Regions from separate parts of the Franzmannia qiaohouensis genome, predicted to be linked through region 2. Evidence: riboswitches for the same ligand, from Rfam matches in the RefSeq annotation. Region 2 holds a riboswitch; the other holds the start of a gene.
The links. A riboswitch is a leader RNA that binds a small molecule or an ion and turns the genes downstream of it on or off. The one in region 2 is predicted to bind thiamine pyrophosphate.
Positions count from the first base shown of each region.

Region 1: linked by a shared signal. The riboswitch ahead of tenA (thiaminase II) and the one ahead of QC821_RS14945 (SLC5/6 family protein) in region 2 are both predicted to bind thiamine pyrophosphate.

Region 1 is NZ_JARWAM010000013.1:46,874-56,309, forward strand. It holds gene QC821_RS16740 (glycosyltransferase family 4 protein) at 1-566, opposite strand, end outside; gene QC821_RS16745 (6-pyruvoyl trahydropterin synthase family protein) at 566-964, opposite strand; gene QC821_RS16750 (zinc-dependent alcohol dehydrogenase) at 989-1,972, opposite strand; gene QC821_RS16755 (CDP-alcohol phosphatidyltransferase family protein) at 2,178-2,897, shown strand; TPP riboswitch at 3,072-3,207, shown strand; gene tenA (thiaminase II) at 3,286-3,954, shown strand; TPP riboswitch at 4,176-4,295, shown strand; gene thiC (phosphomethylpyrimidine synthase ThiC) at 4,382-6,286, shown strand; gene QC821_RS16770 (CsbD family protein) at 6,360-6,539, opposite strand; gene QC821_RS16775 (GntR family transcriptional regulator) at 6,682-7,353, opposite strand; gene dctP (TRAP transporter substrate-binding protein DctP) at 7,501-8,502, shown strand; gene QC821_RS16785 (TRAP transporter small permease subunit) at 8,575-9,084, shown strand; gene QC821_RS16790 (TRAP transporter large permease) at 9,087-9,436, shown strand, end outside.
Region 2 is NZ_JARWAM010000010.1:134,636-144,071, forward strand. It holds gene QC821_RS14930 (PhnE/PtxC family ABC transporter permease) at 1-506, shown strand, start outside; gene ilvD (dihydroxy-acid dehydratase) at 592-2,280, opposite strand; gene QC821_RS14940 (TenA family protein) at 2,366-3,058, opposite strand; gene QC821_RS14945 (SLC5/6 family protein) at 3,055-4,455, opposite strand; TPP riboswitch at 4,445-4,555, opposite strand; gene QC821_RS14950 (hypothetical protein) at 4,747-5,448, shown strand; gene QC821_RS14955 (protein adenylyltransferase SelO) at 5,445-6,932, opposite strand; gene QC821_RS14960 (LysR substrate-binding domain-containing protein) at 7,041-7,910, opposite strand; gene QC821_RS14965 (DMT family transporter) at 8,034-8,960, shown strand.

The sequences.
Region 1 (9,436 bases), on a different contig from region 2:
CCCTTGCGCGGGGTCACGGTGGCCACGCACAGCAGCCGCTGGGGACGCCGGCTGTCTTCCAGATCGAGGGCACTGGGGGCAAGCGACGCCGGTTCGACGCCGGGCTCCACCACCTTAGCGGCGGCAATCCCGAAGTCGCGCAGTCGGCGGGCGGTGAAGCCGCTGGTACTGATCACCCGCGCCACCGCGGCCAGCGCTCGAGCCTCGCTGTCCAACAGCCGCACGCGAGTGGCTTCGTCGAGGCCGGTCTCGTCGGCCAGCGGATGATGCACCAGCGCGGTGAGGTCGAGGCGGGTGGCGTGCGCCGCAACCACCTCGGGCAAGCCGCCCATGGCCAGGCCATCGATGACGACGCGGCGATCGTCGGGCTGGGCGGCAAGCGCCGTCTCCAGGGCGTCCCGAGCACGCGCGTCAGGGTCGGGGAAGCGTCCCGCCAGGCCCACCACCTCGACCTGCCAGCCGCGCGCCTCGAGGGCGGCAACGATGCGAGCATCATAGACATAGCCACCGGTCAGCTGCCGCGGGTCGCCGGCGACGATCAGGCATAGATCGGGCGCTTGCGGCATTACAGCTCTCCTTCGTAGCTGGCCCAGGCGATATGCGATTCGTGGAGCGTCACCGTCAGCGCTTCCAGGCCACGCCCGCCCTCGCCGAGGCGCCCGTCGGCAATCGCCGCCGCGAGGCGCTCGAAGATGACCCGCGCCATGAATTCGGTGGTGGTATTACGCCCCTGGAACTCCTCCAGCTCGTCGAGGTTGTGAAAATTGAACTCAGCCAGCAGCGTCGACAGCGTCTCGCTGGCCAGGCCGATGTCGACGATCAGGTCATCGTCATCCAGCTCGCGGCGCTGGAACGTGACGTCGACCACGTAGGTGGCCCCGTGGGTGCGCTGCGCGGGGCCAAAGATATCGCCGCTAAAGCTATGGGCGATCATGAAGTGGTCACGAACGGTCAGGCGATACATGCATGGCTCCTCAGGGGAATCGAATCAGGTCGGTGCATAGCGAATACGGTGGCAGAGCACCCTGCCGCCGCCCTGCACCAGGCGCGGCATCTCGTCGGGAAGCGTATCGAACGGCGTCTCGCCGCTGATCAGGGCATCGAGCCGCGGATCGGCCAGCAGTCGTAGCGCCAGCTGCATGCGTCGGCTAAAGTCCCAGCGCGGCTGGCGCTGCGGTGCAATGCCGCCCACCTGGCTGGAGCGAAGCGTCAAGCGCTGCGCGTGGAAGGCCCCGCCCAGCGGCAGCGTCACCGTCTGCTCGCCATACCAGCTCATCTCGACCAGGGTGGCCTCGCGTGCGGTCACACGTAGGGCGGTTTCCAGTCCTGACGGGTGGCCGCTGGCATGGATCACCAGGTCGTTCTCGAGGGGCGCCTCCTCGGGCAGGGCAAAGGGTACGCCCAGCGCCCGGGCCAGGCCGGCGCGCTCGGGCTCGATGTCTACCAGGCACACCTGAGTGCCGGGAATGCCCTGGCATAGCCAGGCCACCAGCGCCCCCACCACCCCGGCACCGATCACGCAGATCCGGTCACCGAGCCCGGGGGCGGCGTCCCACACGCCGTTGATCGCTGTCTCGAGGTTGGCTGCCAGCACGCCACGCTCGGCGGGCACCTCCTCGGGCAGCGGATGCACGGCGCTGGCCGGCACCACATAGTGCTGCTGATGGGGGTAGAGGCAGAACACTACGCGCTCGCGCAGTTCTGCGGGCCCCTCCAGCACGCGGCCCACGCTGGCATAGCCGTACTTCAGCGGGCCGGGAAAATCGCCTTCCTGGAACGGCGCGCGCATGCGCTGATATTCACTGGGCGGCACCCGCCCGGTGAACACCAGCGATTCGGTGCCCCGGCTGACGCCGCTGTACAGCGCTTCAACCAGCACCTCATCGCGGCCTGGCGCCGCCAAGGGCTGGCGTCGCAGCGCCCCGTGGCCGGGGGCCTGCGTCCAAAAGGCCATGCTGGTCGTATAAGGCATATCGCGGTCCCGCTGATGAGTGGGGTCTACTCAAGACGCTTTTTCGACACTTAGGTTTCAATATCTATACAATATATGTACCAAGATAGATAGCTGCATCATTTTTCGCCATTGGCATCGCGCTGGTCTAGGCTAATAGCCAAAGGCCCCTAGACCAGCGTGATGCCAAACCTCCTCCTCCAGCTATAGCGCATAAGAGCCAAGCATGAGCCGGATACTTTCCTCCTCCCCCAGCGTTCAGCGCCCCTTTGCCGATCTAGCCGCAGGTCTCGCCGTGGTGCTGGTGTTGGCCCAGCTCACCCAGCATGCGCTGACTGCGCCGGGATGGTTGGCGCTGACCAGCGGCTTGAGCTACCTGATCATCGCCGGGCTGGTGGCAGCGGCCTGGACCGGTGAGCTGCGCCGCTTTGGCTGGGCCAACCGCGTGACGCTGCTGCGCGGCACACTGATCGCGCTGCTCGCCGGTAGCTTGTGGTGGCCCACCCTATGGCAGCAGCACACCGCCGCCATGGCCGGGATCGCTGGCGCCGCGCTGCTGCTCGACGGTATCGACGGCTGGGTGGCCAGGCGCACCGGATCCATCAGCGCTTTCGGTGCGCGCTTCGATATGGAGCTGGACGCTGGGCTTATTTTGCTGCTGTGCCTGGCGCTGGTGGTGCTGGGTAAGGTTGGCAGTTGGGTGCTGCTGATCGGCGCCATGCGCTACGCCTTCGTGTTCAGCGGCCACCGCTGGCCCTGGCTGCAGGCAGCGCTGCCGGAGAGCCTGCGCCGCAAGGCGATCTGCGTGGTTCAGGTGGTCGCCCTGATGGTGGCTCTGCTGCCCGGGGTGTCGGCCGCGCTGGCCAGCCTGCTGACAGCCACCGCACTGCTGTTGCTGAGCCTCTCCTTCGCCGTGGACGTTCGCTGGCTTTACCGCCGCCAGTGATTCAACGCTGAGCGATAGGCGCTGGCGAGAGGCCGGAGAGGGGGTTCTATGCCATGGATGGCATAGGTAGCGCCCAGGGAGGGGTTCACAGCGCCCCCTCGCAGGCCTCTCGCCGGAATCGCCTCGTGCTGCATCAGTAGGCTAGCAACTTTCCACTGGCCTGCTAGACTGGCACCACGCTTGACGGGGTGTCGGTGAATTCCGGCTGAGATGGCGCAGGGGTATGTCGAGCTCTCGACAGCACCCAAGCACTGGTCCCGTTGAACCTGATCCGGCTCGTACCGGCGTAGGAATCAAGCGGCGGCCAGGCACACCAGCATTACGCCCTTCGTGCGGCCCCTCCCCCTTCGCCCGTGCACCGGATTGCCATACCGCTTCCGGAGGCAAGATGGGCTACCGTTTTACCGACCTCACTGCAGCCTGCCAGGACGACTGGCGCGCCTATATCGAGCACGACTTCGTTCGCCAGCTGGGCCAGGGCCGCCTCGCCGATGACGCCTTTCGTCACTATCTCAAGCAGGACTACCTGTTCCTGATCCATTTCGCTCGTGCCTATGCCCTGGCCGCCTACAAGAGCCCGACGCTGGCCGACCTGCGCCAGGCCCATGAAGGCTTGAAGGCCATCGTCGACGTCGAACTCGAGCTGCACGTCGGCTACTGCCGGGAGTGGGGCATCAGCGAGCAGCAGCTGGCCGAACTGCCGGAAGCCCGTGCCACCCTCGCCTATACCCGCTACGTGCTGGACACCGGCAATCGCGGCGACCTGCTCGACCTGCATGTAGCCCTGGCGCCCTGCCTGGTGGGCTATGGCGAGATCGCCAACTGGCTGAATGCTCAGCCGGATACCCTGCGCGGCGACGCCAACCCCTATGACGCCTGGATCGCCATGTACGAGGGAGAGGAGTTCCAGGCCGCCATGCGCGCCGAACTGGCGTGGCTCGATGCGCGCCTGGCCGACGTCACGCCGGCCCGCTTCGACGCGCTGACGCGGATCTTCCGCGACGCCACGCGGCTTGAGATCGACTTCTGGCAGATGGGCTTAGATGGCGCGGACTAATCCAGTGGCCACGCTATCGCCGAGCTCTGCCGGGGAAAAGCCTTCGCGAGGGCGCTGTAAACCCTTCCATGTGCGCTACTTTTGCCATCTATGGCAAAAAACCCTCGCTCCGCCTTGTCCCCGGCGCTCGGCTCGCCTCGTGCCAGCCTTCGAGCAGTAATCACGCGTCGCCCTTGGTCAAGGCGGCACGTTTCACCGCGATACTCCGGTATCGCCGACCATCACGCTTGACGGGGTGCCGTTGAAAACGGCTGAGATCATGCAGCGCAGCGCGCCGAAGCATGGATCCCGTTGAACCTGAACTGGCTAGGACCAGCGTAGGGATCAAGCGACACGCAGCCAGGGCATTCCGCCTGGCTGCCCCTGTCCTCCCAGCTGTCCTCCCTGACAACGCACAACAGCCGCAAGCCCCTAGGGAGAACACTCCATGAGCAAGACCCAGCACTTCCTCGCCGATACCGCCATGGTCGACGAGGCCGCCATCCAGCCGCTGCCCGGCTCGCGCAAGGTCCATATCGAAGGCTCACGCCCCGACATTCGCGTGCCCTTCCGCGAAATCTCGCTGTCACCGACCAAGACCTCCGGGGAAGACGAAGAGAACCCGCCGCTGCTGGTCTACGATACGTCTGGCCCCTACACCGACCCCGAGATCAGCGTCGATCTGCGCCGTGGCCTCCCGGAGCTGCGTCGCGCCTGGATCGAGGAGCGCGGCGATACCGAATTCCTCGACGGCCCCACCTCCGACTACGGCAAGCGCCGCGCCAACGACCCCATGCTGGCCCAGCTGCGTTTCGACCTGAAGCGCACGCCACGGCGCGCACTCCCTACAAAAGATGGCCGGGTAGGAAACGTCACCCAGCTGCACTATGCCCGCCAGGGGATCATCACCCCGGAGATGGAGTTCATCGCCATTCGCGAGAACCAGCGCCGGCAGGCGCTCGGTACCGCGGAAGTCGAGCGCATTCTCGGCCACCAACACCCGGGCCAGGGCTTCGGCGCCCGCCTGCCGGAAGAGATCACCCCGGAATTCGTGCGTGCCGAAGTGGCCGCCGGGCGGGCGATCATCCCCTGCAATATCAACCACCCTGAGTCCGAGCCGATGATCATCGGCCGCAACTTCCTGGTGAAGATCAACGGCAACCTGGGCAACTCGGCGGTCACCTCCTCCATCGAGGAGGAGGTCGACAAGATGACCTGGGGCATCCGCTGGGGCTCGGATACCATCATGGATCTCTCCACCGGCCAGAACATCCACGAAACCCGCGAGTGGATCATCCGCAACGCCCCGGTGCCGATCGGCACGGTGCCCATCTACCAAGCCCTGGAGAAGGTCAACGGCGTGGCCGAGGACCTCACCTGGGAGGTGTTCCGCGACACCCTGATCGAGCAAGCCGAACAGGGGGTGGACTACTTCACCATCCACGCCGGCGTCTTGCTGCGCTACGTGCCGCTGACCGCCAAGCGTGTCACCGGCATTGTCTCCCGCGGCGGGTCGATCATGGCCAAATGGTGCCTGTTCCATCACCGCGAGAGCTTCCTCTACACCCACTTCGAGGAGATCTGCGAGATCTGCAAGCAGTACGACGTGGCCTTCTCCCTGGGTGACGGCCTGCGCCCGGGGTCGGTTGCCGACGCCAACGACGAAGCCCAGATGGCCGAGCTCAAGACCCTGGGCGAACTAACCCATATCGCCTGGAAGCACGACGTCCAGGTGATGATCGAGGGCCCCGGCCACGTGCCCATGCATCTCGTGAAGGAGAACATGGACAAGCAGCTGGAGTACTGCGACGAAGCACCCTTCTATACGCTCGGCCCGCTGGTCACCGACATCGCCCCGGGCTACGACCACATCACCTCCGGCATTGGTGCTGCCATGATCGGCTGGTTCGGCTGCGCCATGCTCTGCTACGTGACGCCCAAGGAGCACCTGGGCCTGCCCAACAAGGACGACGTCAAGACCGGCATCATCACCTACAAGATCGCCGCGCACTCTGCAGATCTCGCGAAAGGTCACCCGGCCGCTCAGCGGCGCGACAACGCGCTGTCCAAGGCGCGCTTCGAGTTCCGCTGGGAGGACCAGTTCAATCTCGGCCTGGACCCGGATACCGCCCGCGAGTACCACGACGAGACCCTGCCCAAGGACTCCGCCAAGGTGGCGCACTTCTGCTCCATGTGCGGGCCCAAGTTCTGCTCGATGAAGATCAGCCAGGAGGTGCGCGACTACGCTCGCGACAACGGCCTCGATGGCGATCAGGAAGCGGTGATGAAAGGCATGGAGGAGCAGGCGGATAAATTCAGGAAGGCGGGGGCCGAGCTCTACAAGGAGGTGTGACGAGCGCCAGTCACGACGCAGGGGCCTGATGGCCCCTGCGATATGGCAACGCGAGTGCGAGGTAAGGAACAGGCTACTTCTTGAGCTTTTCCTTGGCCTCGCCCTTGCCCTTCTGCAGGTCGCCCTTGGCCTGCTGCGCCTTGCCCTTGGCCTGGGTCTCGGTGCTGCCGGTGGCCTTGCCCGCTGCTTCCTTGACCTTGCCACCGGCCTTGTTGGCAGTACCCTTCACTTTGTCTGTCTTTCCATTGGTCATGATCAACACCTCGAATCCGTGAGTGCAGTGAAAACGCTGCATAACCGCCTGGGCCAACGGCACAGACGTGCAGCGCCACTCACAGCATAGGCGCTTTATGGCACTGGGCGTCGATAACCTGGGCTATTCGATGGCGTCATGGTCAGGACGAGACGCCGAACCCTCTGATGCTGGCGACGAAATCGCTGAAGCGCTCACCCTGGATCAGCACATGCTCGCGAAGCGTTTGCTCGGCGCTCTGGGCATTGCCCTGCTGGATCGCCGCAACGATCTCGCGATGCTCCCCCAGGGAGTTGCTCATGCGCTGGCGAACCTGCAGCTGCAGGCGCCGATAGGGCTTCAGGCGTTGCTTGAGACGGCGCGCCTCGTCGGCCAGAAAGGCATTGTGGCTGGCGGCATAGATGCACTCGTGGAAGGCCTCGTTCTCGTAATAGTACTCGTCGGTATCGCCCGCCTCTGCCGCCGCCTCGCAGCGCGCCAGGGTCGCGGCGAGCGAGGCGAGTTCGGTGGTCGTGATACGCCGCGCGGCCAGACGCCCGCACATGCCCTCCAGCTCAGCCATGACTTCGAACATCTCGATCAACTGATCGAGCCCCATCTTGGCCACGAAGGTCCCCCGCTTGGGCGACACCGTCAGCAGCCCGCTGGCCACCAATTGCTGGATCGCCTCGCGGACTGGTGTGCGCGAGACCTCGAAGCGGCGCTCGAGAACTTCGGGATCGACACGCTCTCCAGGCGCCAGACGCCCATTGATGATGTCGTCTTCCAGCGAATCACGCAGCCGCTGGGCATTCGAGCGTTTGCTGCTCACCATTCGTCTCCTCAAAGGCTTCCCCATTCTACTGGGAAGGGCCGTTGGCCATTCAACGCGACGCATTGACGCAAATATACATAGCAGCTATTGATGTATATATCAGCTTCGCTGATAAACACTACAAAACAAGAAATTCAGGAGCACAGCATGACACGCCAACTCAAGACTGCTGCTACGGCAGCCCTGGGGCTCGCCGTCGCCTTCAGCAGCGTCGCAGCCGCCGATACCGTCCTGCGCGCATCGCATCAGTTCCCCGGCGGCCAGGGGGACGTCCGCGACGAAATGGTCCAGTTGATGGCAAGGCATGTCGCCGATGCCGACGTCGGCCTGCAGATCCAGGTTCATCCCGGACAGTCGTTGTTCCGTGCCAACGAGCAGTGGGGTGCACTGGTCCGCGGGCGCCTCGACATGACGCTACTGCCGCTAGACTACGCCAGTGGCCGCCACCCCGAATTCTCCGCCACCCTAATGCCCGGCCTGGTGCGCAACCATGAACACGCGGCGCGCCTCAACGATTCCGAGTACATGGACATGATCAAGGAGGTCATCCTCGAGGGCGGCGCCCGAGTGCTGGCCGATTCGTGGCTTTCGGGCGGTTTTGCCTCCAGCGAACAGTGCATCACCTCTCCGGATACCGTGAGCGGGCAGAATATTCGTGCAGCCGGCCCGGCCTTCGAACAGATGCTCGAAGCGGCAGGCGCATCGATTGCCTCGATGCCCTCCTCCGAGGTTTACACCGCCATGCAGACCGGTGTACTGGATGCCGCCAACACCTCATCGATGTCGTTCATCTCTTTCCGACTATACGAGCAGGTCGACTGCTTGACCGAGCCCGGCGACTACGCGCTGTGGTTCATGTATGAACCGGTTCTGATCTCCGAGCAGGTCTGGCAGGGGCTCAACGAGGCGCAGCAGGCTGCTCTGCTGGAGGCCGGTGAAGCCGCCGAGGCATTCTTTTCCGCCGAGGCAGCCGCACTCGATCAGCGCATGGTCGAGGTGTACGAGGAAAACGGTGTGGAAGTGGTTCGCATGTCGGAGGAGGACTACAACGCCTGGCTGGAGATCGCCCAGGAAACCTCCTACCAGAACTTCGCCGACAACGTTCCCAACGGACAGGCAATCATCGACGCCGCGCTGGCCGTCGACTGACCCCAGCCCCACGTTCCAGTTGACCGGCCGCCCCTCAGGGGTGGCCGCTTTTCATCGCTTCCCGGGGGAACCATGGCATCTTCCATTGCGTACTCATCGCCTACCGTCCGTGGCTACATCCGCTTGATGGACACACTCTCCAGGCTAATGGCTTATCTGGCCTGCGCGCTATTCATCGCCGGCGTGCTGGTGATCTGCCAGATGGTCTTCCTGCGTTATCTGCTGGGCATGAGCACCAGCTGGCAGACCGAGTTCACGGTATTTTCCGTGACTGGCGCCATGTTACTGGGCAGCCCCTATGTACTGATGACCGGCGGCCATGTCGCCATCACCATTCTTCCCGACGCGCTCGGCGGTGCCGCACGCTGGGCGATGCGGCTGATCGCCTCGCTGGTTGGCCTGGCCTTCTGCGCCGCCCTGGCCTATGGCGCCTGGATCTACGTGTGGGAGGCATGGGAAGGCAGCTGGACCACCGGTACGGTCTGGAACCCGCCGCTATGGCCGGCACTCATGCCGATGGCCATTGGAGCCACGCTGCTTACGCTGCAGTACGTTGCTGAAATCCTGCGTGGAGAGGCCTGAGCATGGATCCGATCACCCTGGGTATCATCGTTGCCATCGGTCTGGTCGTGCTGATGGCGATTGGCACCCCCATTGCCTTTGCACTGGGGGCCGTGTCGTTGGTGGCGCTCCTCTACGATCGGGGGATGCCCGAGCTCACTTACTTCGGCGAGACCTTCTTCGACCGGATTGCCGAATTCGGCTTCGTGGCGATCCCCATGTTCATCCTGATGGGTGCCGCCGTGGCGTCGTCGCCTACCGGCCGTGACCTCTATCGCTCGCTGGACCTGTGGATGGGACGTCTCCCCGGCGGCCTGGCCGTCTCCAACATCGGCGCCTGTACCATCTTCTCGGCGCTCTCGGGCTCCTCACC
Region 2 (9,436 bases):
GGCGCCACCTCACCGGCCGGGTGCGCGGCGCCCTGGGACATGGCGTACTGGTGGTGATGCGCTCCACCCCCGAGTACCTGCTGGCCTTCATCCTGCTGCAGCTGTGGGGGCCCTCGATGCTGCCGGCGGTGGTCGCCCTGGCGCTGCACAACGGCGGCATCATCGGCCACCTGGTCGGGCGCCGCAGCAACGAGATCCAGCTGCGCCAGGACGCACCGGGCGGCATCAACCGCTACGCCTACGAGGTGGCGCCGCGGGTCTACGGCCCCTTCCTGGCGCTGCTCTTCTACCGCTGGGAGATCATCATGCGCGAGACGGCGATCCTGGGGATTCTCGGCATCGCCACCCTGGGCTTCTACGTCGACAGCGCCATCCAGGAGCTGCGCTTCGACCGCGCCATGCTGCTGATCGTGATCACCGCGCTGCTCAACATCGCGGTGGACATCCTCGCCCGCCGACTGCGCGCCCACTTGCGTCTGAGCCACACCGCTCGCAGCGAGCCGTAATGGGCCTGCCGCCCCGAAGGACAAGCGCCCCCGCCGGAAGACCGGCGGGGGCGCTGTCGGATGATACCTTCCAGCAGGCGCGCGTTCACTCCGCCAGGTCGGTCACCGCACCGCGCGAGGCCGAGCTCACCGTTTTGGCATACTTGGCCAGCACGCCGCGGGTGTAGCGCGGGGCCGGCTGCTGCCAGGCACTGCGGCGCCGCGCCAGCTCCTCATCGGCGAGGTCGATCTCGATGGTATCGGCCTCGGCGTCGATGGTGATGGTGTCGCCGTCCTCGACCAGTGCCAGCGGACCGCCCTCAAAGGCCTCCGGCGAGACATGGCCGACCACGAAGCCGTGACTGCCGCCGGAGAAGCGACCGTCGGTGATCAGTGCCACCTGGCTGCCCAGGCCGCGGCCCATGATCGCCGAGGTAGGGGTAAGCATCTCGCGCATGCCGGGGCCGCCGCGGGGGCCCTCGTAGCGGATCACCACCACGTCACCGGCCACCACGGTGCCGTCGTTGATGCGCGCCTGGGCCTCCTCCTCTGAGCCGAACACCCGAGCACTGCCCGAGAAGCGCGTGCCCTCCTTGCCGGTGATCTTGGCCACCGCGCCCTGGGGCGCCAGGTTGCCGTAGAGAATCCGCAGGTGGCTCTCGGGCTTCTGCGGCGCGTCCAGCGGCGCGATGATCCGCTGATCGGCGGGATAAGGCGCCACCTCGGCGAGGTTCTCGGCCAGCGTCTTGCCGGTCACCGTCAGGCAGTCGCCGTGCAGCAGGCCGGCATCGAGCAGCATCTTCATCAGCGGCTGGATACCGCCGATCGCCACCAGCTCGCTCATCATGTAGTGGCCGCTGGGGCGCAGGTCGGCCAGCACCGGCACGCGGCGGCCCAGTTCGGTGAAGTCCTCCAGCGACAGCTCGACGCCGATGGTGCTGGCCATGGCGATCAGGTGCAGTACCGCATTGGTGGAGCCGCCCAGCGCGATTACCACCGTGATGGCGTTCTCGAAGGCCTCGCGGGTCATGATGTCGGAGGGCTTGATGTCGCGGGCCAGTAGCTCCAGCACCGCGGCACCCGCGGCCTCACAGTCGGCGCGCTTGGCCTCGGAGACGGCGTTTTGCGCCGAACTGCCCGGCAGGCTCATGCCCAGCGCCTCGATGGCCGAGGCCATGGTGTTGGCGGTGTACATGCCGCCGCAGGAGCCCGGCCCGGGGATCGCCGTCTCCTCGATCTGCTTGAGCTCGATGAGGTCCAGATCGCCCCGCGAGTGGGCGCCCATGGCCTCGAATACCGAGACGATGTCGGTGTGGCCCTCGCCGGGCATGATGGTACCGCCGTAGACGAACACGCTGGGCCGGTCGAGCCGCGCCAGCCCCATCATGCAGCCCGGCATGTTCTTGTCGCAGCCGCCGATGGCCACCAGGCCGTCGAAGCCTTCGCAGCCGGCCACGGTCTCGATGGAGTCGGCGATCACCTCCCGCGACACCAGCGAGTACTTCATGCCCTCGGTGCCGTTGGCGATGCCGTCGGAGATGGTGATGGTATTGAAGATCACCCCCTTGCCGCCGGCCGCATCGGCACCGTCGCTGGCGCGCCAGGCCAGTTCGTCGATATGGCTGTTGCACGGTGTGAGGTTGCTCCAGGTCGAGGCGATGCCCACCTGGGGCTTGGTGAAGTCGCTGTCGGTGAAGCCCACCGCGCGTAGCATGGCGCGGCTGGCCGCCTTGCCTGGGCCGTCCACCACCGAGGCGGAGTGGCGGCGGCGGGAATCCTTCGGCGTATCGCTCATGGGGCGCTCCTGACGGGTTCGATGCATCCTTTAGAGCATAGAGAGTGCCCCCCATGAGCGCATCTGGCAACCGGCCAGGCCGACGTCACTCGAATCGCGCCCAGACCGCATCGTGGAACGCGCGCTCCTTGGCCACCGTGTCGCGGAAGCACTCGGCCATGGCGGCGAAAGCGGCCGCGTCGAGCTGCGCCGCTTGTTCATCGAGGCGCTGGCGCAGCCAAGCAACGAATTCCTGAAAGGCCGGATTGTCGTGCAGATCGATCCACTCCCCCATCAAGGGGTGCAGCCCGTCGACGCGAGTCACCCGCAGCGCCCACTCGAGATAGACCCACTCGGTCACCACCAGCGCCGCCAGCAGCTCGGCGTAGCCGCCGCTCTGGCCCGTATCGCGCAGCAGCCGCTGGAAGGCCTGGGTCTCGGGCAGGTAGTCGGGGGCCTGGCCGGCCACACCGAAGGTCTCGAAGGTGCGCTGGAAGGTGCTGTTCTCGTCACTGGTCAGCATGCCCATGAACTGGCCCAGCACTACCCGGTCCGCCATGCTCGGAGCATGGCCGATGGCGTGGCCGATCAGGGCGGTAAAGGGGTCGACGAAGCCGTAGTCCTGCACCATGTAAGCGGCGAAGTCGTCTCCCGCCAGCCGCCCCTCGGCCAGGGCATCGAACAGCGGGTGGTTCACCGTGGCCGACCAGTCGGGCTCGCTGATCTCGCGCAGCCAGTCGCTGATGCGCGGGGCGCTGCGCGAGGCGGCCCAGTCGCGGTACTGCTCGAGCGTGCTCATGATGCACTCCTTGTCATGGAGGATGAGTGAGAGGGGCGCCGCCAGGCGATCAGCAGGCTAACCAGGGTCGACGCCAGCAGTGCGCCGAGGAACGGCGCCAGGGTGGGAATGCTGTCGGGGAAGCTCGCCGCCAGCAGGCCGGCGGCCAGGCTGCCGGAGGTGATCCAGCCCGGCACCACGGCACCGAGCATGCCGGCGACGCCGCCGGCCACCGCGGCCAGCGGGCTCATGCGCCGCCATAGCCCCAGCAGTACCGGCACCACGATGGCGGCGCACAGCAGGTCGGCGATCAGGAACAGGCGTAGCACCGAGTAGCCCTGCAGCGCCACCGCTACCACCGGCACCATCAGCGCCACCGTGGCCAGTCTTGCCCCACCGATCGACAGCCCCGGCTTGCCGGCATCCGCCACCACCAGCGAGGCGATGCCGTTCTGCAGGGTATCGACGCTGGAGGCCACCAGGGTCACCGCCAGCACCAGCGCCGGCAGCGCCAACCAGGCCGGCGCCTCGGCCAGCAGGGCGAAGAACGGGATCGGCGGCTCCCCCAGGGCGATGCCGCTCATCGCCGCCAGCATGCCCAGGCCGCCGATCAGCATCACCACCACCACGCAGATGCCGGCGCCCAGCCAGGCGCCCTGCCCCAGGGCACGGTCGTCGCGGGCCGACCACACCCGCTGCCAGTAGCCCTGATGGAAGAGGTTGGCGGCGGTAACTGCGATTACCAGGGTCAGTGCCACCGACAGCGAATTGCCCAGCGGCGCCGACGGCAGGGCCACACCGGCCGGCATCTCCGGCAGGCGCCACAGCGCCACGCCGCCCACCAGCAGCAATAGCACCAGCAGCAGCCAGGCCTGCCAGCGATCGGTGGCGAGGCTGGCGCGTAGCCCGCCAAGCGCGGTATAGAGCAAGGTAACCAGGGCTACGCCGATCACCACCAGCGCCGGCGGCACGTCCGAGAGCAGCGCGGCAATCGCACCGATGGCGGTGAGCTCGGCGGCCAGGAAACAGGCCATGTAGGCCACCGAGACCAGCGACACCCAGCGCCGCACACCGACCCCGTAGCACGCCTCGGCGAACTCGCCGATGCTGCGCCCGCGCGGCAGGCGGCGGCGAATCGCCGGGCCATACAGCCCCAGCACGATGAACGGCAGCGACGAGCCGATGGCGTAGCCGGCCAGCGCCAGCGGGCCGACGAAGGCGCCGATTTCCGGCGGTGCGAAGAGAATCCAGGCGCCCATGCTCGAGGCCAGGAACGATAGCCCCAGGGTCTGGGCGCCCTGGGAGTTGCGCGCGGTCACGTAGTCGTCGAGGGGGCCGTCGGCGCGACGCGCACGCAGGCCAAGGTAGGCAAAGCACAACAGCGCCGCGCCGAGCACGGCAGACGTCAGATAGGGCATGTCGCACTTCCTCCGCCGGTATTAACCGGATCAGGTTCCAGGGTCGGCGCATGGCCCTCTCAGCCCCCGCGATGGCGGCGGGACTCCCCTGGCGACAGTGAATCATTGGGTTGTGTGCCCGGCGCTAGGCCGGGACGCTCATCATCGGCCGCGCCCCCTTGGAAGTCAAAGTGCCGCCAGCCGATTCAAGTCGACGCCTCCAGCGGCCGATACTAATGTGATGGACTACCGATGCTGCCGCACCCGCTTGTGCGCCGCCGACAACAAGACCCACGCCACCGAGATCGCACCATGCCCTACACCGAAGCTAAGGAACACATCCCAGGTCGCTTGCATGCGCTTTTCGCCGAGCCCTACAGCGCCTTCGACAATCAAGCCATGGAGCGGCAACTGCATCTGGTCGTGGCGCTCAAGGTGTTGCTCGAGGCACCGCTGCGCCAGGAGCGGTTGATGCTGCGGGTAATTCACGGCTGGGAGAACGGCAGTGCCGAGCCGGCGGCACTCGCGCACAGCGAGCATCGCGTGGGGAGCATGGCAGACGTAGCGGCAGTGGCCGACCGCTACCGCCAGGCAACCGAGCAGGGTGACGAATTTCCCGGTTCGGCCGGATCACTGCTGGCCGCGCCGCTGGCAGAGGCGATCGCCGCCGCCGAACGCCAGGGGCAAAGCATCGACGACGAGACGCGCAACAACCCCGTTCACTGGCCGGCGTTCCCTCACGGCCTATCGCTGTACACCTTCTTCAAGGTCTACCATCGGCTGACCTACGGTGAGGACGACCCCTATCGCGTCAGCCGCTGTAATACGCCACAGGGCATGCGCGAGATCCACGAATTCCATCTCGAAGAGGGCGAATTCGTGGTCGCTACCCCACCGCTCGACGCCGAGGAGGGCGACACCCTGGTGATCCTCCATGAGAGCCAGCTGGCACCGGTGCTGGCGCTGATGGAGGAGTGCCTGGTCGCGGCACGCAGGTGGGGGCTGGTGGGCTAGGTGCCGCAGAAGGTGCGAAAGACCCGCGCGGAAGGCGGCGCCGGCTGGGCATAGTCGGCGTCCGCGACGCGCTCCTCGAAGGGCCTTGCCAGCACCTGCATCAGTCGCTCGAAGGGAGCGAAGTCGTCCTCGTCGATGGCCGCGGCCAGCGCCTCCTCGACGCGATGGTTGCGCGGGATATAGGCCGGATTGGCCAGCCGCATGCGCCGCGCGATCTCGCTCCCCTCGACATCTTCCTGCGCCAGGCGTCGACGCCACTCGGCAAGCCAGGCCTGAATCGGCTCGGCGCGTTCGAACAGCGCCACCAGCTCCTGCTCCTCCCCCTCGGCGGCGTCGCATAGCCGCCGAAACGCCAGGGTAAAGTCGGCACGCCCCGCCTGCAGCGCCTCGAGCAGCGCATCGACCAGTTCGCGATCGGCCTGATCGCTGCTTGCCAGCGCTTCGCCAAGCCCCAGCTTGGCACGCATGACCGCGAGCCATTCGGCCTCGTAGCGCCCCGGGTAAGCCTCGAGTATCTCGCTGGCGCGGGCGATGGCCCGCTGCTGGTCGTCATCTATCAGCGGCAGCAGGGTCTCTGCAAAACGCGCCAGGTTCCACTGCACGATCCGCGGCTGATTGGCGTAGGCGTAACGGCCGCCCTCATCGATGGAGCTGAATAGCGTGGCCGGGTCATAGCGCTCCATGAAGGCGCAGGGGCCGTAGTCGATGGTTTCGCCGGAGATGGATGTGTTATCGGTGTTCATCACCCCGTGAATGAAGCCAAGTCCCATCCACCTGGCCACCAGCGCCGCCTGGCGCGCCTGCACCGCCTCGAACAGCGCCAGATAGCGCGCCCCCGGCGGCTCGATGTCGGCAAGCTCGGGATAGTGACGCTCGATGGCGTGATCGGCGAGCTGCAGGACCGCCTCGCTGTCGCCGCGAGCAGCGAAATACTGGAAGGTGCCGATGCGCAGGTGGCTCGATGCCACACGGGTCAGCACAGCGCCGGGCTCCGGTACGCCACGGACGACCCGCTCACCGGTGGTCACCGCCGCCAGCGCCCGGGCAGTGGGCACGCCCAGCACCTGCATGGCCTCACTGATCAGGTACTCGCGCAGCACCGGTCCCAGCGGCGCGCGACCGTCGCCGCCGCGCGAGAACGGCGTACAGCCGGCCCCCTTGAGCTGGATATCGCGCAGCCGCCCGTCGCGGTCGGTGACCTCGCCGAGCAGCACCGCCCGGCCATCGCCAAGGCGCGGATTGAAGTGGCCGAACTGGTGCCCGGCATAGGCCTGGGCCAGCGGTGCCGCCCCATCCGGCACGCGATTACCGGAGAACCACTCGGCTGCCGCTGTCTCGTCGTAGGCGTCAAGATCCAGGCCCAGCGCCTCGGCCAGCGGCCGGTTGAAGGCCACCAGTCGCGGCGCCTTGACCGGCACCGGGTCGAAGCGGGCATAGAAGCGCTCGGGAAAGTTCGCGTAGCGCAGGGTGAACTCGGGAAACATGGCGACTCCGGTCGATCACGTGAGGCATTGACGCCCAAAGCCTGAGTGTAACGCTCAGGATTGTGACTTTCGAGCCATTGTCCCGCAGCCACCCCCTCGCCGGCCATCTCAGCCCGCCTCGCTGGGCGATAGCTCCTCGCGGATCAGCTCGGCCAGGCGCCGGGCGGGCTCGGTTGGGCGGCGGGCGGCGCGATGCAGTGCCAGCTCGATGGTGGGTAGCGGCGGCAAGCCACTCGCCTCGTCCAGGGCACGCAGCTGGGGGCCGAGCATGCTGCGGGTCACCACCACGATTGCCAGCCCCGCCTGCACCACCGGCCCCAGCCCGGCCATCGACTGGCTGGTGTAGGCCACCCGCCAGTCGCGCCCCGCCTCGGCCAGCGCCTGCTCGGCCACCTCGCGGAAAAGGTCGGCCCCCGGCGAGTAGAGGGCCAGCGGCAGCGGGTCGGAGAGCGGCGGCTGGCGCTCCAGCCCCACCGCCCAGGCCAGCGGCTCGCGGCGGATCACTTCGCCGCCAGGCGAGCGGCGCTGGCGAGTCACCAGCGCCAGGTCCAGCTCACCGTCGCGAACCCGTTCAACCAGGTCGACGCTGGTGCCGCAGATCACCTGCAGGCTCACGTCGGGATAGAGCTGGTAGAACCACGAGAACACCGACGTCAGCAGGCTGGCGTAGTCCTCGGGAATTCCCAGGTTCAGCTCGCCGGTGACGCGCTTCGAGCGCATGTCGGTCAGGGCCTCATCGTTAAGCGCCAGCAGCCGCCGGGCGTGCCCCAGCAGCCGCTCTCCTTCCGCTGAAAAGCGGATCCGCCGCCCCTCCTTCTCGTGCAGCACCACGCCCAGCGAGGCCTCGAGCCGGCTCAGCTGCATGCTGACGGTTGACTGGGTATAGGCCAGGCGCCGTGCCGCCGCGGTGACGCTGCCGGTATCGGCGATCGCTACCAGGGTGCGCAGCAGGCTCAGGTCGAGGGTCTGGGCACGCATCGATTCATCACGCTCCTTGATGGGTTCGTTCAAGAAAGATCGTTATTGTGATGATTGTGCAGCGGATAGCATAGCGGCGTCACCCCTTGATAATCCTCGACGCCTGACCCGGAGACCACGACCATGCTGCTGAACACCTCTCGCCTCCTTCACTTGCCCTGGCTTGGCGGCGGTGCCGCGGCGCTCGCGGTGGTGCTGTGGGCGCTGGTGCCACTGCTGGTCACCCAGGCCGGGGCCCTGCCGCCGCTGCGCCTATCGGCCCTGGCCCTGCTCGCCGGGGCCCTGGGCACCCTGCCCATGGCTCGACGGCGGCGCAACCCCAGCGCCGCGGGCCGCAGCGCCAAGGAGGCACTGGTCTATCTGGGCGTGGCGCTGCTTATCGCCGGCGCGGTGGGCGCCAGCTTTACCGCCTTCACCCTGGCGCCGGCGGCGGAGGCGTCGTTGATCCTCTACGCCTGGCCGGTGCTGTTCCTGCTGGCCAGCCGGCGGCTGGCGCTGGGACGGTTGCCGGCCACCACCCTGGCCGGGGCGCTGCTGGCGTTCAGCGGCGCCGCTCTGCTGGTGGCCCCCCAGGCGCTGTCCGGCGGCATGTCGGGTGCCTGGAGCGGCTACCTGCTGGCGGCGGTAGCGGCGCTATGCTGGGCGCTCTATTCGCTGGCCTGCCAGGTGCCCGCCTGGCGCCTGGGCAAGCGGATGCCCCACCTGCTGCTGATCGCCAGCGTGCTGACCGGCATCGCCAGCCTGGCCCTGGAGGGCACCGCCTCCTTGCCCTCGCAGGAGACCCTGCTGGTGACCGCCGCACTGGGGCTTGGCCCCTACGGGCTCGCCATGCTGGCCTGGGACCGCGCCATGCGCGACTCACTGGCACATCAGGTCGGCCAGCTGGCCCATGCGGTGCCCGTGCTGGCCACGCTGATACTGGTGGTAGCGGGGGTCGCCGCCCCCGACTGGCGGCTGCCGGTGGCAGCGCTGCTGGTGGTGGCGGGCAGCGTCACCGCCGCCCGCCGGCCGACCGACCACCCCACCCTCAGAGGGGGCATGGCCGACTGAAGGACATCCTCGCCGCTCGTTGCCAGCAGCACCCGGCAACCGGCTGGCCAAGAAGCCATTGCGTGCGCCAAAGTACAGTTCGGCGCATCTGGAGGCATTTAGCCCCTAGATCAGGACAGATTGGACTTTCACGCTTCGTGTGCGTAGGGTAATGCTCGCTCGGATCGATCCATAATAACGCCAACAACCGATCCCCGACTGGCCTGGCCTCCGGCCTTGGCCACCCTGGTCTCGCCTCCCTGCAGACTGGACCACCGGTGCTAGCGACGCTTCGTCGTCCGCACCATCAATAGAGAAGACATCCATGTCGCGCCACTATGCCGATGAAGGCCGGTGCATGCCGCGCCGCCCGCCGCCCGACCGCCCCTCCGTGGGGTAATGCCTGACTGACGGCAGCGTCTTGCCGTGCCCAATCGATAGCATCTGATGCTGCGCCACGCCTGGCGCCCGCACGTCTGTGCCTGCGCGACAGTCAG